Regions from separate parts of the Oscillibacter sp. PEA192 genome, predicted to be linked through region 2. Evidence: a T-box and tRNA genes for the amino acid it is inferred to sense, from the RefSeq annotation. Region 2 holds a T-box; the other holds one or more tRNA genes.

Region 1 (14,346 bases), 1.1 Mb from region 2:
GCCGCTGTCCGCCACCACCTTCAAAAGCTGCAGCAGGCTGCCGGGCTTATCCGCCACCTTCGTGCTGATCTCTGCGATCCGCCCGGCCTTGGACAGGCCCTTGGTGATGATCCGGGACAGCGTGGTCACGTCCACATTGCCGCCGGAGACCACGCACACGGTTTTCTTCTCCGACGTGTCCACCTTGCCGAACATCACCGCCGCCACCGGCACGGCGCCGGCGCCCTCCGCCACGGTCTTCTGCCCCTCCATCAGCGCCAGGATGGCGGAGGCGATCTCGTCCTCGCTGACAGTGACCACCTCATCCACATACTGCTGGCACAGGGCAAAGGTCAGATCACCCGGCTTCTTCACCGCGATGCCGTCCGCAATGGTGGACACGCTCCGCAGCTCCGTGGGGCCCCCGGCGTGGCGGGACAGGTACATGGACGCCGCGCCCGCCGCCTGAACGCCCACGATCCGGCAGTCCGGCTTCAGCTGCTTCACCGCAAAGGCGATGCCGCCGATGAGGCCGCCGCCCCCGATGGGCACCACGATCTGCTCCACGTCCGGCAGCTGCTCCAGGATCTCCAGGCCGATGGTGCCCTGGCCGGCGATCACCAGCGGGTCGTTGAAAGGGTGGGCGAAGGTGTAGCCCTGCTCCTTTGTCAGCCGCTCCGCCTCCGCCGCCGCGTCGTCATAGACGCCGGGCACCAGCACCACCTCTGCGCCGTAGCCACGGGTGGCCTCCACCTTGCTGATGGGCGCCCCGGCGGGCATGCAGATCACCGCCTTGATCCCCAGCCGGGATGCGGACAGGGCAATGCCCTGGGCGTGGTTCCCCGCAGAGCAGGCGATGACGCCCCGGGCCGCCTCCTCCGGCGTCAGGCTGCGGATCTTGTTGTAGGCGCCCCGGAGCTTGAAGGCCCCGGTCAGCTGCAGGTTTTCCGCCTTGATGTACACGTTCTCCCCAAATTTCGGGGCCCTGTCCAGCGGTGTCCGCCGGGCGATGCCCCGCAGGGCCTCCTGGGCCTCCCGGACCATATCCAAAGTCAGCATGGACTCCCCTCCCACGTCTTTCTTATGCTTCATTATATCGGCGTGCCCGGCAGAATACAATGCACAACTCCTCCAATGTTTTTCATCCAATGACATCGTTTTTACAGTTTGTCTTTACACAAAGGACATCCATATTCTCTCCGCGGGCAGCAAGGCGTTCCTCCGCCTGCTGCGGCACGGAAAGTTTTCAATTCATCTCTATACAAATCTTCCGAAAATTGCTATAATGAATCAAATTTTGTCGAAGGAGGAGTGTCCGTGAAACCGCACCGGAAAGCGGCCCCCGCGGAGGCCGCGGCCGCTGGCCGCCAGGAGATGCCCCGCTGTGCCCCCAAGGCGGACAGCGGCCTCTCCTCCGCCCAGGCTCAGGCCCTGGCGGAGGCCGGCTGGGACAACCGCCCGGTGGAGTCTCCCACCAAAAGCGATAAGCAGATCATCCGGGAGAATATCTTCACCTACTTCAACCTGATTTTCGTGGTTCTGGCGGTGTGCCTGCTGCTGGTAGGGGACTGGAAGGACATGACCTTCCTCCTCATCGTGGCAGCCAATGCCGTCATCGGCATCGTCCAGCAGCTGCGCTCCAAACGCACCATTGAGAAGCTGTCCCTCCTCTCCGCCGCGAAGGTGCGGATCATTCGGGACGGAAAGGTCCGGGAGCTGCCGGTGGACCAGCTGGTGCGGGAGGACGTGGTAGAGCTCACCGCCGGCTGCCAGATCCCTGCGGACGGACCGGTCCTCACCGGGCAGGTGCAGGTGAACGAGGCCCTCATCACCGGCGAGGCGGACGCCGTCACCAAGGAGCCTGGGGACCAGCTGCTGTCCGGCAGCTTCGTCATCTCCGGCAAGTGCCGGGCCCGGATGGACCAGGTGGGAGCAGACTCCTACGCCTCCAAGCTGACGCTGGCGGCCAAGAAAGATGGCGGCCCCGGCAAAAGCGAGATGATGCGCTCCCTGGACAGCCTGATCCGCTTCATCGGTATCGTGTTGATCCCCATCGGCGCAGCGTTGTTCTACAACCAGTTCGTCAATCAGGATCTGGGCCTGCGGCAGTCCGTGGTCAGCACGGTGGCGGCCCTGATCGGCATGATCCCGGAGGGACTGTTCCTCCTGACCAGCGTTGCCCTGGCGGTCAGCGTGGTGCGGCTGGCCCAGAATCGGACGCTGATCCACGAGATGAACGCCATCGAGACCCTGGCCCGGGTGGACGTGCTGTGCGTGGACAAGACCGGCACCGTCACCAGTCCTCAAATGCAAGTGCGGGAGGTGGTGCCCCTGGACCCGGAGTCCTGTTCCGACACGGACATCACCGACATTCTGGGTGCCTTTTACCGGGTGCTGGATCCGGATAACGACACGGCGAAGGCCATCGCGGACAAGTTTCCCCGGGGGCCCGGCTGGCCGGACCGGGGAGCCGTGCCCTTCACCTCCGCCACCAAGTGGAGCGCCGTGAATTTCCTGGACCGGGGGGCTTATGTGGTGGGCGCACCGGAGTATATCCTGGGGCAGGACTTCGCCGCCCTGGAAAAGCGTACTGCCCCCTACGCCGCCCAGGGCTGCCGGGTACTGCTGCTGGCCCAGTGCGACGGGGCGGAGATCGGGCGCCTCCACGGCGTGGTGATCCCCCTGGCCCTGCTGGTGCTGGAGAATCCCATCCGCCCCAACGCTCCCAAAGTCTTCGATTACTTCCACACCCAGGGCGTGGATGTGAAGGTCATCTCCGGCGACAACCCGGTGACCGTCTCCGCTGTGGCGGCCCAGGCAGGCATCCGGAACGCAGAGCAGTGGGTGGACGCCCGGGAGCTCCAGACGGATCAAGACATCGCCGCGGCCGTGCGGGAGTACACTGTGTTTGGCCGAGTGGTCCCCAACCAGAAGCGGAAGATCGTCCGGGCCCTCCAGAGCCAGGGCCACACGGTGGCCATGACCGGCGACGGTGTGAATGACGTGCTGGCATTGAAGGACGCCGACTGCGGCGTGGCCATGGCCTCCGGCGCGGATGCCGCCTGCCAGGTGGCCCAGCTGGTGCTGCTGGACAGTGACTTTGCCGCCATGCCCAAGGTGGTGGCGGAGGGCCGCCGGGTCATCAACAATATCCAGCGGGCCTCGGCATTGTACCTGGTGAAGAACATTCTGTCCTTCTTTCTGGCCCTCATCACCCTGTTCGCCGCCTTCCCCTATCCCTTTGTTCCCATCCAGCTGACGCTGATCTCCGCCCTGACCATCGGCGTGCCCTCCTTCTTCCTGGCGCTGGAGCCCAACCACGACCTGGTGAAGGGCAAGTTCCTCCACAATGTGCTGCGGCGGGCTTTTCCCGGCGGTCTCACAGCCATCTTCGTCATCCTCTTTGCGGAGCTGTTCGTCTACACCTTCGACCTGACGCTGGCAGAGCTCTCCACCATCTGCGTGATCCTGATGGCGGTAAACGGTCTCATGGTGATCTACTACGCTGCCCGACCCCTGGATGCCAAGCGGCTGGTGCTGCTGGTGGCCATGAGTGCGGCCATGTTCGTGGCGGTGGTGTTCTATGGGGCGTTCTTCTCTCTCTCCTCCCTGTCCTTTGCAGCCTGGCTGGTGCTGATCGTGCTGGTGCTGCTGGTGGTGCCCATCCAGATGGGCCTGGAGTGGTGCTTTGACCGCTGCACCACGGCCCTGGACCGCCGCCGGGAGCGGCTGGCAAAGCGCCGCCGCGCTCCCCGCAGACCCCGGCCGGCGCACCGCTCCCGGCGCCGTCGGTGATCTTTCCCACGCCAAATAGAGCGGACCGTGGAAAACCACGGTCCGCTTTCTTCATTGGGTCAGCAGGCGGAGCATCTCCTCCGCCGGGTCCACCAGCGGCAGCCCTGTCCGGGCCGCCAGGGCCTCCTTAAAATAGGGGAAGTGCGTGCAGCCCAGCACCAGCGCCTCCATCCCGCCGTCGGCAAACCACGCTGCCAGCGCCGCCAGACGGTGGCGTTCCACCAGCTCCTCCGGCGGCATCCCCGCCTCCACGGCCAGCACCACCGGCAGCGCACAGGCCCCCAGCAGATCCAGGGCGGGATTGGCCTCCAGCAATACTTTCTCGATGCCGGAGAGTCCCTGGGCGTTGGCGGCGATGACCCCCAGCGCCCGGTAGCGGAGCGCCAGCCGCCGGTACACGTCCAGCGGCGTCACGATCCGCATCCCCGTCTCCTCCGCAAGCCCCGGGAAATCCACTGCCGCAGACAGGGAGTTGCAGTAGACGAAAGCCCGCCGACAGCCCTGGGCCATGGCGCCCCTCAGCACCGCCAGGGCCTGGCGGCGCTTGTCCGCTGCCGGGGCGTGCTGAAAGGCAGTCTGCTCCCTGGGTCCCCGGGAGAGGGGAAACGGCACGCCCGGCAGCCCCCGTTCCTCCAGATATGCCACGCCCATCCGGGTGTCCACCGGTGTGCCGGCCAATACAGCAATAGGTCCGTTCATGGCGATCCTCCTCTCCTCATCCCAGCTTCCGCGGAAAGTTGCCGAATACCCGGACGCCCTCCTGCACAGTCAAAAACGCGTGGGGGTCCACAGAGTGCACCATGTGGAGCAGCTCCTCGATCTCATATTTGGAGAGGCACACGCACAACACACGGACATCGTCCTTGGTGTAGGCGCCCACGCCGTCCCAGTAGGTCACGCTCCGCCCTAGCTGTTTGATAATGAAGTCCGCCAGGACGCTCTCGTCCTCCCGCGTGAAAATCAGGGCTTGAACGGTGACATTCTGCTGGTGCATCCTGTCCAGGATCATGGAGTTTGCGAAGTTGTAAATCACGGAGTAAATGGCGACCTCCGGGTCAAACAGGATCAGGATGGCCGTATAAAGCAGGGCATTGAAGCCCAGCGCAAATTTACCCACCGTAAAAGCACTGTCCCGCTTGCTCATGATGAGTCCCAGCACGTCCAGTCCGCCGCCGCTGCCGCCGCAGGTGAGGACGATTCCGCTGCCGATCCCGGTGAGGATGCCGCCCAGCAGGCAGGCCGTCAGATAATCGTCCACAATGGGCTGCGTGGGAATGGGAATGATGCTGTAAAAAACAGAGTAGGATACCGTACAGATGATGGTCCGCACCGCCAGTCCCCTGCCCAGGTTCCGATACCCGATCATGAGCAGCGGGATGTTCAGCAGAAAATAGAGGACGCCTGCGATGTCGTAGGCCCCGAAGCTCACGCCCAGGAAGTCCTGCAGCAGCGTTCGCACCAGTTGGCAGAAGCCCAGCAGGCCGCCGGTGTACAGGCTCAGGGGGACAATGAAGAGATTCAGCGCCGCGGCCGCGATCAGCTCGCCCAGCACGGCGAGCACCAGCCGCAGGATTCGGTTGTGCAGGGTAGTGTACAGCATGGGTAAAACCTCCCTTGGGAGTGCAGCTCCCTTCTGCGGATATCCATGGTCCCTCTTTGATACCGATTATACGGTGTATCCCGCAAAACCTCAAGAGGGAAAATTACAGGGCGTACCGCAGGCAGCGGTACAGCCGCTGTTTAGCCCGCTTCACCGTGCGGGAGACGGTGGAGCGGTTCACCCCCAGCTTTTGAGCAATCTGGGACATTTTCAGTCCCCGGTCGTAATAGAGGAACACCATCTCCCGCTGCCGGGGCGTCAGCTCCTGCTCCCGGGCCCGGCGCAGGCCGCGCCGCAGCCGCTCCAGCTGCTCACTGTTATCCTCCGCATGGTCCCGCAGCCAGACGGTCATGTCCCCGATCCACTCGCTGCTGCGGGCGTCAAAGCGTGTATCTCTCATGTCTGTGATAGCTCCTGTCGTAATAATGGGCCGTCAGCGCCGCCAGCTCCCGGGTCTCCTGCAGCAGCGGCGTCAGCTCTGTGATCCGCCGCCGCAGAAGGCGGCGGTCCTCCTCGTCCTTCAGCTCCCGCGCCGCCTGCCGCAGCTCGCCGATCCGCCGCCGCAGGGCGGCCGCGCTCTCCGCGTAGAGGGCGGACATCTCCAGCAGCGTCATGGCGCCGCCTCCCTTCCCCGCACCTGGCGGAAGGGAGCCAGCTCCGCCCGGGCGAACACCGGGAGGCAGGCCCCACATACGCTGCTGCCGTTGCAGTACCAGTAGTCCTCTCCCTCTGTGATCTCCAGCCCGCAGAGCGAGCAGCGCAGCGTCCGCCGTCGGCGGGTATGTTCCTTTGTTTCCAAATGCGATGCTCCTTTCCTGTATACAGATCCCGGCAAGTCTCATGTGCCCCGCCGGCAAAATGAAAAAAACGGGTGGAAAAGCAAAAATTTTCTGTTGACAAACAGGCGCTTATCTGGTAAGATAAATTCTGCTGTTGGAACTGCTGGTGTAGCTCAGCTGGTAGAGCAGCTGATTTGTAATCAGCAGGTCGGGGGTTCGAATCCGTCCACCAGCTCCAGTTTTAATATGGGGGAATTCCAGAGCGGTCAAATGGGGCAGACTGTAAATCTGTTGCCTTCGGCTTCGGTGGTTCGAATCCACCTTCCCCCACCAAAAAGGTGCCTGCAATCGCGGGCGCTTTTTTCATTTTGATAAACAAGATACTTGTAAATTTTTATTTATTTTACAAGTATCTTGTTTACAGCTATACAGTAGCACAAGTTTTTTTGAAAGTCAAGTATAATTTTACAAGTTTCTTGTAAAATTGGATTGACAGCTTCCTTGAAATCCGATAGGATACTGTCAAGAACATCGGAAAGGATGGGATCCATGGCATTTGGAGACCGGATCAAAGCCCGTCGGGAGGAGCTGGCTCTCTCCCGCCCCCAGCTGGCGGATCGGCTGGGCGTCACACCGTCCACTGTCAGCAACTACGAGACCGGTGTCAGCTTCCCTAAGGAGGAGATGATGCTCCGGCTGTTCGACTGTCTGGAGACGGACCCCAACACCTTGTTTCAGGACAGCTTTCGCCGCGGCGCGGACGTCCTGACTGAGCGGGAGCGGCAGCTGCTGGAGCAGTATCGCTCCCTCTCTCCCCTGGGGCGGGAGAGCGTCCAGACGATGGTGGAGGCGCTGCGGGCCTGTCAGCAGGAATCCGCAGCCCCGGAGCAGGAGCCCCGGGTCATTCCCCTGTACCGGACCCCTGCGGCGGCCGGTTATGCGGCGCCAGTGTTCGGCGAGGATTTCGACTACCTCCAGGTCACAGACGGCGTGCCTCAGGCCGCAGAGTTTGCTGTGCGTATCCAGGGGGACTCCATGGTCCCCTACATCCCGGACGGCTCCGTGGTCTATGTGAATCGCGATCCCCTGAAGGCCGGGGACGTGGGGATCTTCTGCGTGGACGGGGATATCTTCTGCAAGCAGTATTACAAGGATCCCGCCGGAACGGTGTATCTTTTCTCCCTAAACCGGGCGCGGGCCGATGCGGACGTGGTACTCACCGCCGGCAGCGGCCGGACGCTCGCCTGCTTCGGCCGGGTGATCCTCCACGCGCTGCCGCTGCCGGGGCGGACGTAACGGAGAGCCGGGCGCCGCCTATGCGGCGCCCGGCTCTCTTGTTCGGCAGTCTTCAAACGATGAACCCGCCGTCGGCGGCGAGGATTTGCCCCGTGAGGAAGGATGCCTTGTCGGAGGCCAGAAAGGCAACGGCGTGGGCCACGTCCTCCGGCGTCCCCAGCCGTCCCAGAGGCGTCTGCTCCGCCAGATCCCGCAGGGTCTCCTGTCCCAGAACCTGAACCATGTCGGTGTTGATGACGCCGGGAGCCACGCAGTTGACCCGGATGTGGGAGGGCGCCAGCTCCAGCGCCAGGGACCGGGTCAGCCCCACGAGAGCGGCTTTGGTGCAGGCATACGCCACCTCGCAGGAGGCTCCCCGCAGTCCCCAGATGGATGAGATGTTGACGATGCAGCCCGCCTTCTCATGGAGCATGTGGGGCAGTACTGCCTGGATGGTGTTCCGGGCGCCGCCCAGGTTCACGCCCAGATAGCGATTCCACTGGGCATCTGTGATATCCTGAAATTGGATCTGCCCCGCAATGCCGGCGTTGTTCACCAGCAGGCTCACGGGTCCCAGCTCCGCTTCCGCAGTGCGAACCATCGTCTCCACAGCCGCCCGGTCCGCCACATCCGCCTGAACTGCAATGGCATTTCCACCATGGTTCCGGATTTTTTCTGCCAGCGTCTCCGCCTCCTGCCGGTGCGTCAGGTAATTGATACAGACAGCATGTCCCGCCTCCGCCAGCTCTGCCGCAATCGCTCTCCCGATCCCCCGGGAAGCCCCAGTGACCAATGCCACACGATTCATAGTGATCCTCCTGTCATAGTGCTGTCAGCAGTATAACAAAAAAAACAGGATCGCGCAAGAAAAGTGTTGACAAAAGGTGCGTTTTCGTGTATCCTATATACGTTCCGTTTTGGACGATTAGCTCAGCTGGCTAGAGCACCTGCTTGACGTGCAGGGGGTCACAGGTTCGAGTCCTGTATCGTCCACCATCGAAAGTTCCGCTTTCTGTTGAAAGCGGAACTTTTTTATAATTTTTTCGCAATTTTCATGCGTGTTATGTAACCTTATTTTATCCCTGACCACTCAACCAGCCACAGTCAGGAAAAATACGGGCCTCCGAGAGCAGTTCGCCCTGGGAGGCCCGTTTGTTCAACCTGCCAGTTCTGCCTGCTTCCGCCGCTTTTTCTCGGCGGCGATCTCCGCGATCAGCCGGGCCAACTTCTCCTTGCACGCCGCCTCTGTATGGACGGAGACGTTGGTGCCATTCGTTTCCCGTTCACTTTCGGGGAGTAGAGAGGCTGGGACGCTCCAGTTCCCAGAAAAACCGCTGGTGCAGGGCCTTCATGTAGTCGTTCATACGTGTCGCCTCCCTTGTTCAGCAACACAACATACCACAGAAACAGAGAATAGCCAGGGCTCCGGCGCACCGGGCCGCGGACTCCGCTTTCTTCCAGGAGACTAATAGCGGAACCCGTAATCGTCTTATTTCTCAGACACCTGCACTCGGCTCTCCGCTCCCCCACTCACCTCCAGAAATGCGCAGAGGGACTGCTTGCTTATCGTGTAATACTTGGGCGGGTCCAAGAACAGAAACAGAATCCGGATGGCAGTCTCCTCGCCGGTGTCGGCATCCATGGCCGCAGGAATCCCATCGATAGTTTTCCATCGCACCGCCGGTAGTACCCGGTATAGTCCCGCCCGCCCAGCATACCCTCCCCCCATTCCATGTTCTGCTTTCAGTATAGTGGGGTAAGGAGCATCTGCAAAGCATTCACATCTCATCATCTGATTTTATGGGTAAGTGTGAGCAGAGGGGCGACCGTTTGGCTGCCCCTCTGTTTCACGTTTACATTACTGCACTTCTGATGAATATTTATAGTGCCCCACAGAGCAACTTGCAGTCCTGAGAAAGAAAACTTATGGTGCCAGGAAACTGGCTCCCGTGTATAGCCAGTTGACGCATACAGACGTACGGGCACCGCCTCGGGAAGAAAAGATTCGGATCTCACACATGGACCAAAGACCGGTAGAGGGCTCTTGTTGCCGGATTCGTGTCCAGTGCATCTCCTGAGACTGGCTGTAGATCAGATCATCCACTACGAACACACCTGAGATTGTCAGGTTGTCATTGGTCTGGCTGTCAATAGAAGCTCCATCGTAAATACTTGCGCGGCGAATATCGGCCACAATAGACGTTCCTGTTACCGCAGGCTGGAGGGAAAAGCGGAGTGAAGTGGCCGAAGTGTTCTGCAAGGTCATGTTCAGCGCCTCCAGAGGAACCGTCAAGACACTTCCAGCAGAGGACAGATTTGCGTTGTAAACCTCCGGAACAGCTTTTAGATTGGGAGTCAGGAAATCTGTCTCCGCAGTTTTAAACCGAACCTTGTAGACAGTAGGTGTATTTTGCTCCACTGTAATTTCAGGAGTCTGCCCAGGGATGCCCTGCGGTCCTTCGGGTCCAACTTCACCAGGTTCACCTTTCGGCCCCTCGGGGCCAACGGGAACCACAAAGTCCAGGGAGATCCCGGTGTCTGTCGGATTGGCGGTGACGGCTGCGGCAGTACCGGAGGAGACAGTTCCCACAGTGACGGTAGGTGTCGTGCCCGCGGGTCCCTGAGGGCCAAGTTCACCCTGAGGCCCGGTTTCGCCCCGCTCGCCCTGAGGCCCTTCCGGGCCCTGGGGACCTGTCGGGCCGGATTCTCCCTGAGGGCCTGCAGGACCGACGGGAACCACGAAGTCCAAGGAGATCCCGGTGTCCGTCGGATTGGCGGTGACGGCTGCGGTAGTACCGGAGGAGACAGTTCCCACAGTGACGGTAGGCGTTGTGCCCGCGGGTCCCTGAGGGCCAAGTTCACCCTGAGGCCCTTCCGGGCCCTGAGGACCTGTCGGGCCGGATTCTCCCTGAGGGCCTGCAGGACCGACGGGAACCACGAAGTCCAGGGAGATCCCGGTGTCCGTCGGATTGGCGGTGACGGCTGCGGCAGTACCGGAGGAGACAGTTCCCACAGTGACGGTAGGCGTTGTGCCTGCGGGTCCCTGAGGACCAAGTTCACCCTGAGGGCCGGTTTCACCCCGCTCACCCTGGGGGCCTGCCGGACCTTGGGGACCTGTCAGGCCGGATTCTCCCTGAGGGCCTGCAGGGCCGACGGGAACCACGAAGTCCAGGGAGATCCCGGTGTCCGTCGGATTGGCGGTGACGGCTGCGGCAGTACCGGAGGAGACAGTTCCCACAGTGACGGTAGGCGTTGTGCCCGCAGGTCCCTGAGGGCCGGTTTCGCCCCGCTCGCCCTGAGGCCCTTCCGGGCCCTGGGGACCTGTCAGGCCGGATTCTCCCTGAGGGCCTGCAGGGCCGACGGGAACCACGAAGTCCAGGGAGATCCCGGTGTCCGTCGGATTGGCGGTGACGGTTGCGGCAGTACCGGAGGAGACAGTTCCCACAGTGACGGTAGGTGTCGTGCCCGCGGGGCCCTGAGGGCCAGGTTCACCCTGAGGGCCGGTTTCACCCCGCTCACCCTGGGGTCCTGCCGGACCTTGAGGGCCGCTTTCGCCACGCTCGCCTTGGGGCCCTGCCGGACCGATGGGGCCCTGTTCTCCCTGTGGTCCGGGACAGCCGCGATCTCCTTGGAGTCCTTGAGGGCCGGTCTCACCAGGAAGCCCTTGCTCACCCTGAGGTCCCTGTTCTCCTTGAGGGCCGCGGTCGCCCGGAATACCTCTTTCCCCCCTGGGGCCGACTGGGCCAGCCGGTCCCGGATCACCCTTAGGCCCTACGGGGCCGCGGTCGCCTTTGGGGCCCATGGGGCCGGGATCCCCGCGGACACCCTGCGGTCCGATATCTCCTGTGTCTCCTTTTGGCCCCATATCGCCCCGAATACCCTGAGGCCCCGGGAGTCCCTGAGGGCCCACCATTCCTTTTGGGCCCATGGGACCGGGACAGCCCTGCTCACCCTTTGGCCCCTGGGGACCACGCTCTCCGCGGGGGCCGCGTTCACCCTGGGGCCCGCGTTCGCCCTGCGGCCCACGTTCACCTTGGGGGCCGCGTTCACCGGAGAGAATGGGGCAAAAACACTGACAGGAGGAGTCTCTGTCAGGTGCAGAGCCGCAATGACGTTCTTTATTTAAATTGTTGTTGGGAAAATAATTCATCTCATTGACCTCTCATCCAAAGTAAGGGAACTGTGGTTATAGCTAAAGTTGCTTTTTGTCTGTGTCCTTCTCGATCTTTTCATTCAGGCGCTGACTCTGTGTGCCGAAATAGAATGCGATGACAACTGAAAAAATTGTTAAAAAATCTTGGTTGGAAATTCGATCCAAAACAGCGAGATAGGCAAATACTACCGTCAAGACAAGCGTTACAATGCTTTTAACACACAGAAGGTTGCTGAATTTCTTCAAGAGAGCAGACATTACAATCGTTCCTTTCTCATAAGGCCTATGCTCATGGTATGCTATGCACATGGTGGGGCTGAAGTGTGTGGTTTTGCTTCAGGGAAATTCGTCTGCATATAGTCGTCCATCACTCTAAACGGCATTTCCATGGCAATCTAACTGCTGGAAAATTCGGCATTTCGGGGCAAAGAGAGACATCTGCCTGTCCAGGGCTGAAAAACGAGCCCGCTTTTCAGCAGGCTCGCTTAATGGAACCATTCTCCCTTCAATGTTCTGTGAGTGTCCGGTGCACTCTCCGGCAGAAGTTTCTCCGCCTCTTCTTTGTCCTCCAGTTCGGCTGGTATTCATACAGCACGACAGGGTGTTCCACATCCCTGCGGTCCGGTACAGCCGCATATAGCATTTGCTCCGGATAGTCCGGCCCTCCAGCTTCAAAACTTGCGGAGCTGCCAGAGATTCGGGCAGTCTTCTTTTCAGCTTTCAAGATGGGCATTTCCGTTTCTGCCGTGTGCAATTTTGACAAGCGTATGTATGCCCGAATCCTCACCTGTGTGGGGATCATGACTCATGTCCGCCGGACTTTTCTGCCAATCCCCTCCATGGGCGATCCGAAGCATACACGCCCAGATTCAGAAAGCCGGTGCTCCATCATCTCAATAGTGACATTTTCGGGCGGAAGCTCCTCCACTTGTAGGGACCGCTCCTGCCGGATATGGGGCTCTGCCGCGGTTCCCCTTATAGCAGCTCTGATAGACAACCATGCCTCCGTCTCATCAAGTATCGGGCTCAGTTGACCCGCCAATTCCTCTTTCATCTGTTCAGAGAATGCCCACAGGCTTTCTTTTGGCAAGACGCACCTGTTCCATCAGCCATTCCAGCTTCCGGTTTCGTTCCGTATACCCCGCGCTCTTTCGAAGCAGTTCATCCTATTCCGCACGGGAGAGCGTTACCAACTCCGTGCTGTTCATCTGTGTATTGGTCTTGTTTTTGCAAATTTGGTGGCTAAAAATTACCCGGAAAGTTATCATTTTCAATGCTTTTGACAATTAAGGATACTGCTGGTAACTTAACCTCCGAGCCTCTGCGCTGTTCCGAGGCCACTGGAAGCTTCCAGCCTCCAACCGCTTCGTGACCAGTACAAATCCATCCTCTTCCCAATAAAGCCTCTTGATCCAGTCCTGCCTATAACCACAGGGCAAAAACAGCGTACCGCTGAACGGAGCTAAACGGAACTTCTGCTGTACCAATGTCGCAAAGCCGCCAATCCCGTTCCGCAAATCCGCATACCCACAGGCAATATAAATCTGCCCTGCTCCCACAAGGTCATTCAGCATCCCTCAGCCCCCAGCACAACGCTTCCTCGGCCGCGCTGTCTGCTCGGATGTAAATCCCCACTTCAACTGCTCCGGTTTTAATCCCGGCAATCACCTTGCCTCGGCTCCCACGCAATTCCGAGGCGGTAATTTCCGCGAATACCGGCGCTGCTTCCGGCATCCGCCCCTCTTTCTGCCTGTTTTGGTTTTCGCTGTTTGTGCCGTACAGCTCCCGCTCTCACCGCTGGTATATCTTTGGACCGACACCGTGTTCCAAGCACCATTCACTTACTCGTCTCCCCCTGTTTCGGCAACCTTCTATCTGCTTCTTCCACGTTTCAAGCCGCGCCTCATGTCAGGCTGCTCTCATTGCCATTTGATTCACCTACTTCTGTTTATCCGTCCTTCTTTATTATATTGCGCCTGGGCAATCCGCTTTTCTATTTGACACTTGTTTTTATGGCGCTTAGAAGCCGTAGCGATATCCACTTTTCTATCGTAATACAGAAAGCCCGGGCGGAAAAAATCCGCCCGGGCTTTCTGTCAAATTGATTTTTGAGCTCCTTACTCGTACCGGCTCCAGTCGGGAGCGCGGTTCAGGTCGGTCCAGCTCTCATAGACCCGGTCCTTGGTGACAAAGTCGTGGGAGTTGGTGGCCTCCTGGATGGCTAGGTAGAACCAGTCGCTCTCGTGGCAGTCGGTCCAGGTGTTCATACCGGAGAGCAGATCGTCCGTGTCCTCCGGCAGGCGGCACAGCACCCGGTTGATCATGGTCACCGCCTGGGCGCGGGTGATGTACTGGTCGGGCCGGAAGGAGCCGTCGCTGTATCCCTGGATCCAGCCCAGCGCCGCGGCGCGGCTGATCTCGTCCTCCGCCCAGTGGTCGGCGGTGTCCGTAAAGGTGGTGACGCCGGCGACGCCGCTGTCGTCGAACCGGGCGCAGATGGCCGCGAATTCGGCGCGGGTGATGTTAGCGTCGGGGTCGAACAGGCCGGAGTTGCGGCCGTTGATGACGCCCAGCCGGGCCATGGTGGAGATGGCCGTGTTGGCCCAGTAGTCCTCGTTCACATCCGGGAAGGCGTTGGACGTGGTGAGATTGTTGTCCCGCACATCCTCGTCCAGCAGGCGGAAGAAGATGGTGGCCACCTGGGCCCGGGTGATGTTGGCGTTGGGCCGCACAGAGCCGTCAGAATAGCCCTGGATGTAGGCGTA
Region 2 (14,346 bases):
TGCCGGCGGGCAAACATTGACCATGTTTGCCCGCCGGCATGAGACTGGGCAGCGATTTACTTGATATGGGCGCCGATCTCCGTCAGCAGCCGCAGCAGGGGCCGCCACAGGTCCGGGTGGTGCTCCAGCAGAAAGGTCTGGACCTCCGGGGCCGTCAGGCCGTCTCCCCACAGCAGCACATGGCTGCCGGAGGCGAACTCCCCCACGGCGGTGGGCGCCACGGCGGAAACCGCCACGGCGATCTTGGCGGCAATGGCCGCCACGCCGCCGGCATAGACCCCCACGGCGCTGACCCCCAGGGCCAGATACCCCAGGGCCGCCACGCCAAAAGCCGCCAATCCCCCCGCCACGATGCCCAGGGACAGCATTCCCATGGCCAGCACGCCAAAGGTGAACAGGCCCACCCCCACGATGCCGATGGCCACCACGCCGATGGCGCAGTTGCCGATGGCGATGATGCCCTTGGCCGTGTTATCCATGGACAGTTTCCCGTTCCGGACGAAGCCGAACCGGATAGACACCAGGGGCAGGCCGAAGATCCGGGTCTTGCTGTCGTAGCGGTAGACCCTGCCCTTCACATAATTGGTCAGCTCGTCCACCTTTTTCTCCAGCCGGTCTGCCTGCTTGGAAGAGATTTCCCCGCTTCCGCCGCATGGATTGTCCGGCTCCTCCATCCAGTCCTTCACCAGATAGTCCACGGACACGCCGAACAGCTCTGACAAGGAGATCAACTTCACAAGTTCCGGCATGGCAGTGCCGCCCTCCCACTTGCTGACAGACTGCCGGGTGACCCCCAGGCGGTCTGCCAGCTGCTCCTGGCTCATGCCGGACTTCCGCCGCAGCCCCGTCAATTTCTCGGAAAATGTCATCGGAGAACACTCGCTTTCTCATTTGGATGCCCTTATGATAAGCCACCCGCCGCGCACCTGGCAAGAACGCGGCGGGTGGAACTTTGTCAACCCCAGGTTGCAGCCCTTGAGGCCCAGGGGATTCCAGATTTTTGCCAGGCTCCGGGTGCTATGGCGGGAGTTCCTGCTGCGATGGACGATGAGGCAGGGTGTTTTACCAGATCCCCAGCAGGTGCTGGACCAGCAAGCTGACGCCGGCAATGGCCACCCAGCAGCAGAAGCCCATGAAGATAGGCTTGCCGCCGGTCTTCACCAGCTTCACGATGTCGGTGTTCAGACCGATGGCTGCCATGGCCATGACGATGAAAAACTTGCTGGCGTTTTTCAGGAAGCTCACCGCAGCTGCGGGGATGGGCAGAACCGTGGTGATGATGGAAGCCAGCAGGAACAGCAGCACAAACCAGGGGAAGATTTTCTTGATGTCCACCTGGGCGCCGCCCTGCTTTCCCTCCCGGCGGGTCCTCAGCAGGGCCAGCACCAGCGTGATGGGGATAATGGCCAGAGTCCGGGTCATCTTCACGATGGCGGCAGTGTCCAGGGTATTGGCGCCGGGGTGCATTCCGTCCCAGGCGGCGGCCGCCGCGGTGACGGAGGAGGTATCGTTCACCGCGGTGCCGGCAAAGAGGCCGAAGCCCTCGTTGGAGAGGCCCAGCACACCTCCCAGAGTGGGGAAGATCAGAGCCGCGATGACGTTGAACAGGAAGATCACAGAGATGGCCTGGGCGATCTCCTCGTCATCCGCGTCGATGACCGGGGCAGTGGCGGCGATGGCGCTGCCGCCGCAGATGGAGGAGCCTACGCCGATGAGAGTGGAGATGTTGCTGTCCATGTGCAGGGCCTTATAGAGGGCGAAGGCCACGATCAGGCTGGTGGCGATGGTGGAGACGATGATGGGCAGTGACTGTCCCCCCACCTGTAACACGCTGGAGAGATTCATGCCGAAGCCCAGCAGCACCACCGCCAGCTGGAGGATCTTTTTGGAGGTGTACGTGATTCCGCTCCTGGCGGCCTTCTGGTCCTTCCAGAACAGAGCGATCACCATGCCGATGAGGATGGCGAACACCGGGCCGCCCACCACCTCGAACCGCTGCCCCAGCAGCCACGCGGGCACGGCGATCACCAGGCAGATCAGGATGCCCGGCGCGTTTTTCCTGACAAATTCCATAATACAATTCCTTTCCATCTGTTTCATTCGGGGTTGTATCATATCACGGCGTAAAGGATTTGTCAAAAAAATCCGGGGCGGCCTCTGGCCGCCCCCATGATGCAATGCCAGGCTCAGTGGAGGGGGATCTCCGTCTCTCCCCACAGCAGATAGTCCGCTTGAGACAGATCCACAGGCCGGGCGAAGAAGCCGCTCTGCTCCATCCAGCCGCTGCCGCCCTTGCTGAAGCTGCTGGCAACCTCCACCTGCGTCCCATCTTTCAAAACCAGCAGCAGTTCTGTGTCGGGGATTGCTATATCTGAGAATTCCACTACCTCTCCGCTGTCAGCCGTCACAAGCGCCACGGCGTCTCTGCCGTTTTCTGCCGCTGCGGCCTGGACGGCGTTCTCATCGTAGTGATAGCTCCACTGGAGCCCCAGAGGAGAGACCTTCAGACGCTCCATGGTCAAGGTGCCGCAGGGCGCCTGTGCCGTGACACCAGCAACATCCACCGCCAGCAGGCTATCTTCCGCCAGACCACCGGAGAGCACGAAGTCAAAATCGCCGGAGAAGATCTCCGTATAGGCCTTCCCATCCGTCTGCTTCCACAGCCCCGGTATGTGGAGGACCTTTCCCTCCAAGTCTCCGTCCGCCAGAATGGAGAGTACCACTGTCAGCGTGTTGTCCGCAGGATCCGGGTCCTCCAGCCAAGTGAACTCCGTGGAATAAGAGATCGCCGGGTCCCCGCCGTCCGGCTCCCGCAGCTCAAGCCACTCGCCGTTCAAAATATCATCGCCGAAGAGCTGGTAGGTTTCATTTTCACCGTCCAAGGGTGGCAGGACCGTGCCCTCTGGGGCCTGAATCTCCAGCATCAGGTAGAATACCCCATCCATGCCGAAGGCCGCCATAGGTGTCATCATGGCTCCACCTGCGGAGACCGCACCCGGCAGGCCGCCGCTGAGGGTGTCCACCACCGCCTGCTCCCCCGGGTCCAGTCTGCCGAAAAAGCTGTCCCATAGCGACGCAGTAACAGCCGCCGCCGTGCCCACCAACAGCACTGCTGCCAGTACCGCCGCCATCCCCCGTTTCATCCACAAGCTCCGGTGCTGGACCGGCGGTCCGGCCTGCTCCGCCATCAGGGCGTCCGTCAGGGCGGACCTCCCCGCTTCCGTGAACTGTACCTGGTCCAACTCACTCTGATAAGCATTCCTGTCCATAAGCGCCTCCCAGCATGTTCCGCAATTTTGCCTTGCCCCGGTAGAGATACGTGCTGACCTGACTGGCCGTGCAGCCCATCAACGTCCCGATCTCCGCCGGCTCGTATCCCTCGTAATACCGCAGGTACACCGCCTGGCGGTATCGCTCCGGCAGGGCCTGCACCGCCGCCAGCACAGGACTCTCCCCTGGCTCCGGCAGATGGACCGCCGCGTGGGCCGCCGCCTCCAACGGCAGGCGCCGCCGGACCCAGGCGGATTTCTTCCAGTCCTTGCAGCAGTTGACGGCCACCCGGACCACCCAGGCCCGCTCCAGCCGCTCCTCCGCAAAGCGGCGGGGACTGGTCAGCAGCTTCAAAAGCACCGTCTGACAGATGTCCTGGGCGTCGTGGACGCTGCCCGTCCAGGTCCAGGCGATCCGCAGCACGGTGTCCGACCACCGCTCTACCAGTTCCTCCGCTTCCGGGCGGGTATATGTGATTTGTTCCGTACAATCAACTCCTTTGCCGGCGCCGTTCTGCTGATAAAACGAATGATGAGGCTGCCATCTGACAGGGACATACAAAAAAGCCCGCCGGGAATATCCCGGCGGGCTGATCGAATGTCCGCTTACTGCTCTTCCAGCACGGCCTTGTGATAGACCTTCTTGCCCTTTTTGATGACCGCGCCCTCGCCGCAGCAGTCCTTGCAGCTGAACCTGGCCTCAATATCGGCCACCTTCTGGCCGCAGACCGTGACGCCGCCCTGCTGCACCAGCCGCCGGGCCTCGCCCTTGGAGGCAGCCAGGCCGCACTTTACCAGCAGGGTCAGAATGTCGATCTCTCCCTCGGCGGTGAAATCCTCCCGGCAGAGCTTGGTGCAGGGCATGTTGGCGCTGTCCCCGCCGCCGCCGAACAGGGCGCGGGCGGCCTCCTGGGCCTTGGCGGCCTCTTCCTCGCCGTGAACCAGCTTGGTCAGCTCGAAGGCCAGGATCTCCTTAGCGGTGTTCAGCTGACTGCCCTGCCAGGTATCCATCTCGTCGATCTGCTCCAGCGGCAGGAAGGTCAGCATCCGGATGCACTTGAGCACATCGGCATCTCCCACGTTCCGCCAGTACTGGTAGAAGTCGTAGGGAGAGGTCTTGTTGGGGTCCAGCCACACGGCGCCGCTGGCGGTCTTGCCCATCTTCTTGCCCTCGGAGTTCATCAGCAGCGTGATGGTCATGGCATAGGCGTCCTTGCCCAGCTTGCGCCGGATCAGCTCCGTGCCGCCCAGCATATTGCTCCACTGGTCGTCGCCGCCGAACTGCATGTTGCAGCCCACCGTCTGGAACATGTGGTAGAAATCATAGGACTGCATAATCATATAGTTAAATTCCAGGAAGCTCAGGCCCTTTTCCATCCGCTGCTTGTAGCACTCGGCCCGCAGCATGTTGTTGACGGAGAAGCAGGCGCCCACCTCCCGCAGCAGCTCGATATAGTTCAGCTTCAGCAGCCAGTCGGCGTTGTTCAGCATCAGGGCCTTGCCCTCGCCGAACTCGATAAACCGCTCCATCTGCTTCTTGAAGCAGTCGCAGTTGTGCTGGATGGTCTCCGGCGTCATCATGGAACGCATGTCCGTCCGGCCGGAGGGGTCGCCGATATAGCCGGTGCCGCCGCCGATCAGGGCGATAGGGCGGTTGCCCGCCATCTGCAGCCGCTTCATCAGGCACAGGGCCATGAAGTGGCCCACGTGCAGGCTGTCCGCCGTGGGGTCAAAGCCGATATAGAACGTGGCTTTGCCGTTGTTCACCAACTCCCGGATCTCCTCCTCGTCCGTCACCTGGGCGATGAGCCCCCGGGCCTTCAGTTCCTCGTAGATCTGCATGATTTGTCTCTCCTTTTGTCCGTTTGTGAAATCTGGGACAGGTATCAAAAACGCCCTCTGTCCCCCAGGGGACAGAGGGCGAGAAGTTCTCGCGGTACCACCTCTGTTCGCGCCGCCCTCGCGGGCAGACGCCTCAGGCCGTGCGAACACACGGCGGCGCTGTAACGGGCGCTCCCGGAGCACGCCTACTGGGCCGAAGGCCGTTTGGGTGCCAGCTCCGCGGTGTATTCGCCGGGCCCTGCCCGCCTCTTTCCACCAGACCAGAGGCTCTCTTGGGGGCGGTCTTCCCGGGTACTGCTCCGCTTCATCACTGTAAGAGGTATTCTAGCCGATTTTTTACAGCTTGTCAACTGGTGGACGGCCTTTCTTTTTGCGGAAGAAATCGTATACACCCTTCTGGCAGTCGTCCTCATCCGCCTGTTCCAGCATCTGGCGGAGACGGCTCTCCGCCTCCTGAAGCGGGGCGCAGGCGCAGGGTGTCCGCCGCAAGATCTCCAGGACTTCATACATCTCGCCGCCGAGCCGCAGATAGAGGTACTTGTACCGGATGTTCTCCTCCGCTTTCTCCTTATAGAACTCCGCTTCCCGCCTGTATGCCTCCGCCGCCTCCAGATCGTCCATTCTGACACCTCCCTAAATTTTGTGTCTATATTCTAGTACGCTTTTTACATAGTAACTCGTTTTGTACTTAAAATCAACTTATATTCTACTGAAATGGAGTTTACTATGAAAAAGCCACGGGACAGTCATCTTGGATTTCGCATGGATAAGGAGACACATGACAAGCTGTTTTATATCGCGGAATATGAAGGACGAACAGGCAGCGGGCAGATTCTGTACCTGATCCGCCGCTGTATCACGGAGTTCGAGCAGGTCCACGGCAAAATCAATCTGGAGGAAGACCTCCGGGACTGAAGGAGCCCCCTCCCGGTCCGGCGCGGTTTTCTGCGCCGGGCTTGATTTTCGCGCCCGCGGCCGCTATGATAGGATACAGATATTTTTCAGAAGTGAGGTGCCCTATGCCCCAGGATCCCAGACAGCGGGACGGCTGCCGATTCACCGCACAGAACATCACAGCGGCCCAGGAGAAGAATCCCTTTGCCAAGATCTCCGACATCGTCTATGAACTGCTGGAGAAGGCCATCTTCTCCTCCGCCATCCCGCCGGGGAGCAAGCTGAACATCTCCAAGCTGGCGGAGCAGATGGGGGTCAGCACCTCCCCGGTGACCCGGGCGGTGGAGCGGCTGGAGGAAAACGGCCTGGTGACCGCCGTCCGCAGCAGCGACAGCAAATACCGCAGCTACTTCGTCTTTGACCTCAGTAGCGAGTCCCTGGAGGACCTGTTCGTGGCCCGGCGGGCCATCGAAGGAGAGGCGGCCTTCCTCTGCGCACAGAAGCGGACCCTGATTGACCTGCCCAGGCTCCAGAAGCTGGCAGACCAGTTCCAGTCCGCCTGGCAGGACTTTGCGAAGGATCTGGATACCGCCCCCACCGCCTCCGAGCGGGCCAAGATCGACCTGGAGTTCCACCACCAGCTGGTGCTGACCACAGAGAACGAGTATCTCATCGACATGTTCGAGACCCTCCAGGGCACCCTTCACTACCTGTCTATCCGCTCCTGCGAGTTCGTTGCCACGGAACAGAAAAAGGACAATCTGATCGTCATGGGCTCCCAGCACGTGGCTATCTGCTCCGCCATCGGCCTGGGGCTGCCGGAGCTGGCTCGCTCCGCCATGGAGCGGCACATCGATTTCTGCTGCAGCCGCTGCCTCATCAACCGCACCTTTCACGCCGCCGGATCCCGCTGACGGCGGAACGAAAGCGCCCCAGGGCAAAGCCCTGGGGCGCTTTCGTTTATAGGAGTGTCGATTTCAGCAAAGTTATTTCTGGGCCGCCAGCTTCTCGTACTGGGCGTACCGGGCGGCGCACTGCTCCTCCGCCTCGGCGAAGAGCTGCTCGGCGATCTGAGGGAAGGTGCGGGTCAGGCCGGAGAACCGGACCTCGCCCATCATGAACTCCCGCAGCTTGCCGTTGGGGGCCTTGCTGTCCAGCTGGAAGGGGTTCTTCCCCTCCGCCGCCAGCTCAGGGCTGTACCGGAACAGGGGCCAGTAGCCGCACTCCACCGCCAGCTTCTGCTCCGCCTGGCTCACCTTCATGCTCTTGGCGATGCCGTGGTTGATGCAGGGGGCGTAAGCGATGACGAGGGACGGGCCCTTGTGGGCCTCGGCCTCCTTCAGGGCCTTCACCACGTGGGCGGGGTTGGCGCCCATGGACACCTGGGCCACATAGACATGGCCGTAGTTCATGGCAATCATGCCCAGGTCCTTCTTGGGGGTCTTTTTGCCGCTGGCGGCGAACTGAGCCACCGCACCGATGGGCGTGGCCTTGGAGGCTTGGCCGCCGGTATTGGCGTACAGCTCGTTGTCCACCACCAGGATGTTCACGTCGATGCCGGAGGCCAGCACGTGGTCCAAGCCGCCGTAGCCGATGTCATAGGCCCAGCCGTCGCCGCCGTACATCCACATGGTCTTTTTCACCAGCTGGTCGGCGTTGTCCCGCAGGAACCGCACGTCGGCGCTGGAGTCGGCGGTCTGGTTCAGGGCGGCGATCAGGGCGTCGGACACGGCCCGGGTCTTGTCGCCGTCGTCGCCGTCTTGCAGCCAGCTCTCCAGGGCGGCCTTCAGGGCAGCGTCGGAGGTGGTGTCCAGGGCGGCCTTGGCGTGGGTCTTGACCTGGTTGCGCTGCTGGTCCACGGACAGGCACATGCCCAGGGAGTATTCGGCGTTGTTCTCGAAGAGGGAGTTGGACAGGGCCGGGCCGTGACCGGCGGAGTCCTTCACCATGGGAATGGAGGGCACGGACAGAAACATGGCCTGGGCGCAGCCGGTGGCGTTGGCGATGTACATCCGCTCGCCGAACAGTTGGGTCATCAACTTCATGTAGGGGGTCTCGCCGCAGCCGGCGCAGGCACCGGAAAACTCCATCAGCGGCCGCTGGAACTGGCTGCCCCGGACGGTGAACTTGTCCAGAGGATTGGCCTTCTCGGAGAGGGACAGGCAGTGATTCCAGTTGTCCTGCTCCGGCATCTGGGACTCCAGCGGCTTCATCACCAGGGCCTTCTCCCTGGCGGGGCACACGTCGGCGCAGCTGCCGCAGCCCTGGCAGTCCAGGGGATCCACCTGGATGCGGAAGGTATAATTCTCCATCCCCCTGCCGTTGGCCTTGTGGGTGATGCAGCCGGCCGGGGCCTGCTCCGCCTCCTCCTTGGTAAACAGGAAGGGCCGGATGGCGGCGTGGGGGCACACCAGGGAGCACTGGTTGCAGCCGATGCAGTTGTCCGGCAGCCACTGGGGCACATCCACGGCGATGCCGCGCTTTTCGTACTTGGAGGTCTCCACCTCCGTCACGCCGTCGGCAAAGCTGAGGAACTTGCTGACAGGGATCTTGTCGCCGGCCTGGGCGTTGACGGGGATCAGCACGTCCCGGACGTAGTCCGGCACACCTGCGGCCTCAGTCTGCTCCAGGGGCTCGTCGGGCAGGTCCTTCCAGCTGTCGGGCACTCGGATCTCCTCCACGGACTGGAGGCCCCGGTCCACAGCGGCGTAGTTCATGTTCAGGACCTTGTCGCCCTTCTTGAAGTAGCTGTGGGTGATGGCGTCCTTCATGTACTGGACGGCCTCATCCACCGGCAGCACGCCGGAGAGCTTGAAGAACGCCGCCTGGAGGACCGTGTTGGTCCGGTTGCCCAGACCCAGCTCCTGGGCGATGGACACGGCGTCGATGGTATAGAACTTCACATGGTTCCGGGCCAGCGTCCGCTTCACGTGGTTGGGCAGATTCCGCTCCAGCTCCTCCCCCTTCCACAGGGTGTTCAGCAGGAAGGTGCCGCCGGGCTTCACCTCGTGGACGATGTCATAGGAGTGGATGTAACTCTGCTTGTGGCAGGCCACGAAGTCCGCCTGGGTGACGTAGTAGGCAGAGCGGATGGACTCCTTGCCGAAGCGCAGGTGGCTTTTGGTGACGCCGCCGGACTTCTTGGAGTCATATTCAAAATACGCCTGGACGTACTGGGGCGTGTTGTCGCCGATGATCTTGATGGAGTTCTTGTTGGCGCCCACGGTGCCGTCGGAGCCCAGGCCCCAGAACTTGCACTCGATGGTGGAGCCGCCGGCGGTGCTGATGTGTTCCCCCACGTCCAGAGAGCGGTGGGTCACATCGTCCACGATGCCCACGGTGAAGTGGTTTTTCTGCTCGCCGGCCATGTTGTCGTACACAGCCTTCATCTGGGCGGGGGTGGTGTCCTTGGAGCTGAGGCCGTACCGGCCGGCCAGCACCTTGATCCCGCTGCGCCCGGCTTCCGCCAGGGCGGTGCACACATCCTCATACAGGGGCTCGCCGATGGCGCCGGGCTCCTTGGTCCGGTCCAGGACGGAGACGGTCTGGACGGTATCCGGCAGCTTGGCCAGGAAGTGGGACACGGAGAAGGGGCGGTACAGATGGACCTGGATCATGCCCACCTTTTCGCCCTGGGCGTTCAGGTAGTCGATGACCTCCCCCAGGGTGCCGCAGACGCTGCCCATGGCGATGACCACCCGGTCCGCGTCCGGCGCGCCGTAGTAGTTGAACAGCTGGTAGTCCCGCCCCGTCAGGTCGCTGACGGCCTTCATGTATTCCTCCACGATGGCGGGCAGGCGGTCATAGGCGCCGTTGCAGGCCTCCCGGTGCTGGAAGAAGGTGTCCGGGTTCTGGACGGTGTTGCGGACCGTGGGATGCTCGCTGTTCAGGGCCCGGGCCTTGAAGCGGCGGACGGCGTCCCAGTCCACCAGGCGGCTCATGTCGTCGTAGTCCAGCACCTCGATCTTCTGGATCTCATGGGAGGTTCGGAAGCCCTCAAAGAAGTGCTGGAAGGGGATGCTGCCCTTGATGGCGGCGAGATGGGCTACGGCGCCCAGGTCCATGCACTCCTGCACGCTGGAGGAGGCCAGCTGGGCGAAGCCCGTCTGGCGGCAGCCCATGACGTCAGAGTGGTCGCCGAAGATGGACAGGCCGTGGGTGGACACCGTCCGGGCGGAGACGTGCATGACACCGGGCAGCATGGAGCCCGCGATTCGGTACATGGGCGGGATCATCAGCAGCAGGCCCTGGGAGGCGGTGTAGGTGGTGGCCAAGGATCCGGTCTCCAGCGCGCCGTGCATGGCGCCGCAGGCGCCGGACTCGGCCTGGAGCTCCATCAGCTTCACAGGCTGGCCGAAGATATTCTTCATGCCAGCGGCGGCCCACTCATCCACGTGGTCTGCCATGGGGCTGGAGGGCGTGATGGGGTAGATCGTCGCCACTTCCGTGAACGCGTAGGAGATATAGGCGGCTGCCTCGTTGCCGTCCATGGTCTTGAATTTCTTGAGGCTCATGCGGTCTCGCTCCTTTTTTCCATCCTCTCGGGGAGGACAGCGTGATTTCCTTTCCTACTTTACCGCAGGGGGATGCCTCCTGTCCAAATCCATGGAATTTATGAAAAATCCCGCGGATTTTCCACGGATGCGGACGGCAATCTCCCCAGTTTTCCCCGGAGTTTTTGTGCCCGGCCGCGCTTTTGCGTCCAGGCCGGGCATGTGCCTGCCGCTGTTTTCCGGCTTTTTCCGGCATGGTTCGGCCCGGCGCGGGACAAGCTAGGGCGGAGGTGATCTAAATGCATGATGACAGCTGCAAGGTAGAGCTCCCCCGGCGGAGAAAGCCGGAGAAGCCCATCCCCAGCGTCTATCCGGTGCTGGACACCGATCTGGCCCGGGACAACGTGGAAAACGACATTCCGGCGGCAGACCTGGAGGACCTGTGAGGACTCCGGACTTCTTCCCCACAGCTGGGAGGTGAAGCGAATGGCAAGCATTTCCGTCTCCCTGGACCGGAACGCGGACCGGCATGACGTGAAGCTGCTGAAGCGGGAGCTGGACACCCTGCCGGGCGTCACCTCCGTCAGTGTCAGCAGCGGCGGACAGCTGGCGGTGGACTACGACGCCACAGGCGTCCGGCAGGCGGACATTCTGGAAAAGATCCAGGCGCTGGGCTACCACGTCCGGCAGGAACACGCATAACAAAACCGGGAACCGGCCAAAAAGCCGGCTCCCGGTTTGTTTATGTTCCGTTGGCGGACTCCCGGGGGCCTGGAAGAAACTCCTCCCCCGCCGCCTCCATAGCCAGACTCCCCGCGGAGAGCTCCGTGAGGCGGGGGACGAACAGTTCCGCCCCGCCCGCCGGGAACGCCGCCCGCAGGCGGATGTCCGCGCCGTACTCCGTGTCCCGCACCACGCCGCCGCAAGCGGTGATCTCCAGCTTCACCCGCTCGAAGAGGGGGTATGTGCAGGGCACGTCCCACAGCGTCCACAGGCTCATGGTGCTGATGCCCACGGCGTCCAGGGCGTCCTTGGCTCCCTTGGTATAGGCCCGGGTCAGTCCCCCTGCCCCCAGCAGCACGCCGCCGAAGTACCTCGTCACCACGCAGCACACGTTGGTGACGCTCTCCCGCTGGAACACGTTCAGCATGGGCTGGCCCGCCGTGCCCTGGGGCTCCCCGTCGTCGGAGTAGCGGACCACGCCGCCCTCCTGCAGCAGATAGCACCAGCAGTTGTGGCGGGCGTCGTAGTAGCGCTTCTTCATCTCCTCGATGCGCTCCCGGGCCTCCGCCTCGGTCTCCACCCGCCAGATGTGGCTGATGAAGCGGGAGCGCTTTTCGGTGAACTCGCTCTCCCCGTTTTCAAAGGGCACCCGATAGGTGGTCATGGCCGTCCTCCCTGTCCGCTCTGCGCTCATTTCCATACGTCCCGCCGGTCCGTCCGGCCCGCCAGGTAGTCCATGGACACGCCGAAGTGGTCCGCCAGGGCACTGAAAATCTCCAGTCCCGGCAGGCCCTCATCATTTTCAACCCGCTGATAGTGGCGATCTCCCATGCCGACAGCTTGGGCGACTTGCAGTTGTGTCTCTCTGCGCTCTTTCCGGAGCGCTTTTAATCTGCTTCCTATTTTCATAGATCCTCCTTGACACGCCAGATCAGGTGTGATATGATCGAAATACACCTGATCTGGCGTATTTCAGAAAGGGGGAAACACAGAAATGTCTGATTTTATGAAATGGCTCTATCCCCGGTATATCCGCCCTTATGTGGAGGCGGCGCCCCAGGAAGAATATGAGATGTGGCTGTCCCTGATGGAGAGCGACTTGGAATATCAATTCCGGGAGGAATTCGACAAGACCCTGGAATTCACCGCCATCCACGCCTTCCTGCTGGGCCTGCGCACCGGGGCGGGCCTGGGGGCGCTCATTCCACAAGGAACGGCGCCATCTGCCCCAGGACCTTCGGCGTGCACACCGCCGTGACCGCGATGGTCTCCCCGTACTCCACGTTCTCCACCTTGGCCTCCCGGTACAGCTGGTCCAGCAGGCCGCCCTTGTCGTAGGGGATGTGCAGCACACAGCGGCGGCTGCCGCTGTCCAGGCGTTCCCCGATCATCTCCAACAGCTTGTCCACACCCTCGCCGGTCTTGGCGGAGAGGGAGCAGATATCCTGACCGTGGGGCATGATCTCTCCGGCGGGCAGCCGGTCGGACTTGTTGAACACGTCGATCCGGGGCAGCTCTCCGGCCCCCAGCTCCCGGATCAGGTTCTCCACCACCGCCGCCTGCTGCTGCCACTCCGGGTTGGACACGTCGATGACGTGGAGCAGCAGATCTGCGTACTCCAACTCCTCCAGCGTGGCCTTGAATGCCTCCACCAGCTGGTGGGGCAGCTTGCGGATGAACCCCACCGTGTCGGAGATCACCACGTCCAGCGTGTCGCTGACCGTGAGAAGGCGGCTGGTGGTGTCCAGCGTGTCGAACAGCCGGTTGTTGGCGGGGATGCCCGCTCCGGTCAGGTGGTTCAGCAGCGTGGACTTGCCCGCGTTGGTATAGCCCACAATGGCCACCACCGGGATTTCGTTCTTCTGCCGCCGCTGCCGCTGGGTGGAGCGCACCCGGCGGACCTCCTCCAGGTCCTCCCGGAGCTTGTCGATCTTCCGGCGGATGTGGCGGCGGTCCGTCTCCAGCTGGGTTTCGCCGGGGCCCTTGGAGCCGATGGGCCCCTTGCCGCTGGTGCCCGCCTGCCGCTCCAGATGGGTCCACATGCCGGTCAGCCGGGGCAGCAGATACTGGTACTGGGCCAGCTCCACCTGGAGCCGCCCTTCCTTGGTCTTGGCCCGCTGGGCGAAGATGTCCAGGATCAATCCGCACCGGTCCAGCACCTGAACGCCCAGCAGCTCCGTCAGCACCCGCATCTGGGAGGGGGACAGATCGTTGTCGAAGATCACCATGGTGGCGCCGGTGTTCTCGCAGTAGAGCTGCACCTCCGCCACCTTGCCCTCCCCGATGAAGGTCCGGGGGTCCGGGGACGGCCGGTTCTGCAGCACAATCCCCACGGTCTCGCCTCCGGCGGTCTCCACCAGGGCGGAGAGCTCCTCCATGGTATCCTCGTCGGCGTTTTCCTCTTTTTTCAGCACCGGGGAGTTCAACCCCACCAGCACCACTTTGTCTCGTACTTCCTGTGTCTCTGCCATGCAAACTCCTTATTTTTGATAGGCCTCCACGACTTGGCCCACATAGATCCGGTGCCAGCCGCCCTGCCCCGGCGTGTAGAAGGGCAGGATCTCCCCCTCCCCCAGCACGCAGGCAGGGTCCATGTCCTGGGCGTACAGCTTCCGGCACACCAGGACCCACTCCGCCTCGTCAAAGAAGGGCGCGTCCCCGGCCCCCCAGCGGACCGTCAGGCCGCACGCTTTCACCTTGTCCATGTCCCGGCCGCTCTTGCTGCCGCAGAGGGCGGTCACTTTTTTTGCCTCCTCCGGCAGGATGGAGACGGTGAAATAATCGTGGGACTCCATAAATTGATAGGTATATCGCTCGGGCCGCACGTAGACTGTGCAGACCGGCAGGTTCCACAGCCGGCCCAACTGGCACCAGCCGATGGTCATGGTGTTCAGGCCGGTCTTGTCTCCGGCAGTCAGCAGCGGGGGCTGCCGTCCAAAAACATGCAGGATCTCCGGCGTCAAACGCTCCAACTCCACAGGATGCAGCTTCATGCAAACGCTCCTTCCGCTTCATTGATACCATACAGTATATGCGCTTTTGCCGGAAAAGTAAATGAAAAAAGGGCCTGCCCAACCGGCAGACCCTTTTTGTGACGTGTCAGACTTACTTGTCCAGACCGAACT

Evidence for each region. A T-box is a leader RNA that pairs with one kind of tRNA and senses whether it is charged. The one in region 2 lies ahead of tyrS (tyrosine--tRNA ligase), so its partner is inferred to be a tRNA-Tyr.
Region 1: it encodes a tRNA-Tyr, which carries the amino acid that the T-box ahead of tyrS (tyrosine--tRNA ligase) is inferred to sense. The anticodon was not compared.

Annotation. Positions count from the first base shown of each region.
Region 1 covers NZ_AP018532.1:2,727,951-2,742,296, forward strand. Annotated here, with positions in the region: gene ilvA (threonine ammonia-lyase) at 1-1,038, opposite strand, end outside; gene DN611_RS13595 (cation-translocating P-type ATPase) at 1,297-3,774, shown strand; gene DN611_RS13600 (aspartate/glutamate racemase family protein) at 3,826-4,473, opposite strand; gene DN611_RS13605 (YitT family protein) at 4,490-5,374, opposite strand; gene DN611_RS13610 (sigma-70 family RNA polymerase sigma factor) at 5,478-5,774, opposite strand; gene DN611_RS13615 (hypothetical protein) at 5,755-5,988, opposite strand; gene DN611_RS13620 (hypothetical protein) at 5,985-6,173, opposite strand; tRNA gene DN611_RS13625 (tRNA-Thr) at 6,316-6,391, shown strand; tRNA gene DN611_RS13630 (tRNA-Tyr) at 6,402-6,486, shown strand; gene DN611_RS13635 (XRE family transcriptional regulator) at 6,703-7,449, shown strand; gene ymfI (elongation factor P 5-aminopentanone reductase) at 7,502-8,236, opposite strand; tRNA gene DN611_RS13645 (tRNA-Val) at 8,348-8,424, shown strand; gene DN611_RS17075 (hypothetical protein) at 9,353-9,694, opposite strand; gene tnpB (IS66 family insertion sequence element accessory protein TnpB) at 12,868-13,155, opposite strand; gene DN611_RS16750 (hypothetical protein) at 13,145-13,315, opposite strand; gene DN611_RS13685 (S-layer homology domain-containing protein) at 13,699-14,346, opposite strand, start outside.
Region 2 covers NZ_AP018532.1:1,608,839-1,623,184, forward strand. Annotated here, with positions in the region: gene DN611_RS07960 (helix-turn-helix domain-containing protein) at 57-869, opposite strand; gene DN611_RS07965 (YeiH family protein) at 1,063-2,073, opposite strand; gene DN611_RS07970 (hypothetical protein) at 2,187-3,269, opposite strand; gene DN611_RS07975 (RNA polymerase sigma factor) at 3,244-3,747, opposite strand; gene tyrS (tyrosine--tRNA ligase) at 3,876-5,111, opposite strand; T-box leader at 5,183-5,428, opposite strand; gene DN611_RS07985 (hypothetical protein) at 5,448-5,732, opposite strand; gene DN611_RS07990 (hypothetical protein) at 5,838-6,026, shown strand; gene DN611_RS07995 (GntR family transcriptional regulator) at 6,131-6,919, shown strand; gene nifJ (pyruvate:ferredoxin (flavodoxin) oxidoreductase) at 6,992-10,519, opposite strand; gene DN611_RS16815 (hypothetical protein) at 10,798-10,944, shown strand; gene DN611_RS08005 (heavy-metal-associated domain-containing protein) at 10,985-11,200, shown strand; gene DN611_RS08010 (YigZ family protein) at 11,241-11,885, opposite strand; gene DN611_RS08015 (helix-turn-helix domain-containing protein) at 11,912-12,130, opposite strand; gene DN611_RS08020 (hypothetical protein) at 12,216-12,479, shown strand; gene hflX (GTPase HflX) at 12,421-13,692, opposite strand; gene DN611_RS08030 (flavin reductase family protein) at 13,702-14,214, opposite strand; gene rpmE (50S ribosomal protein L31) at 14,327-14,346, opposite strand, start outside.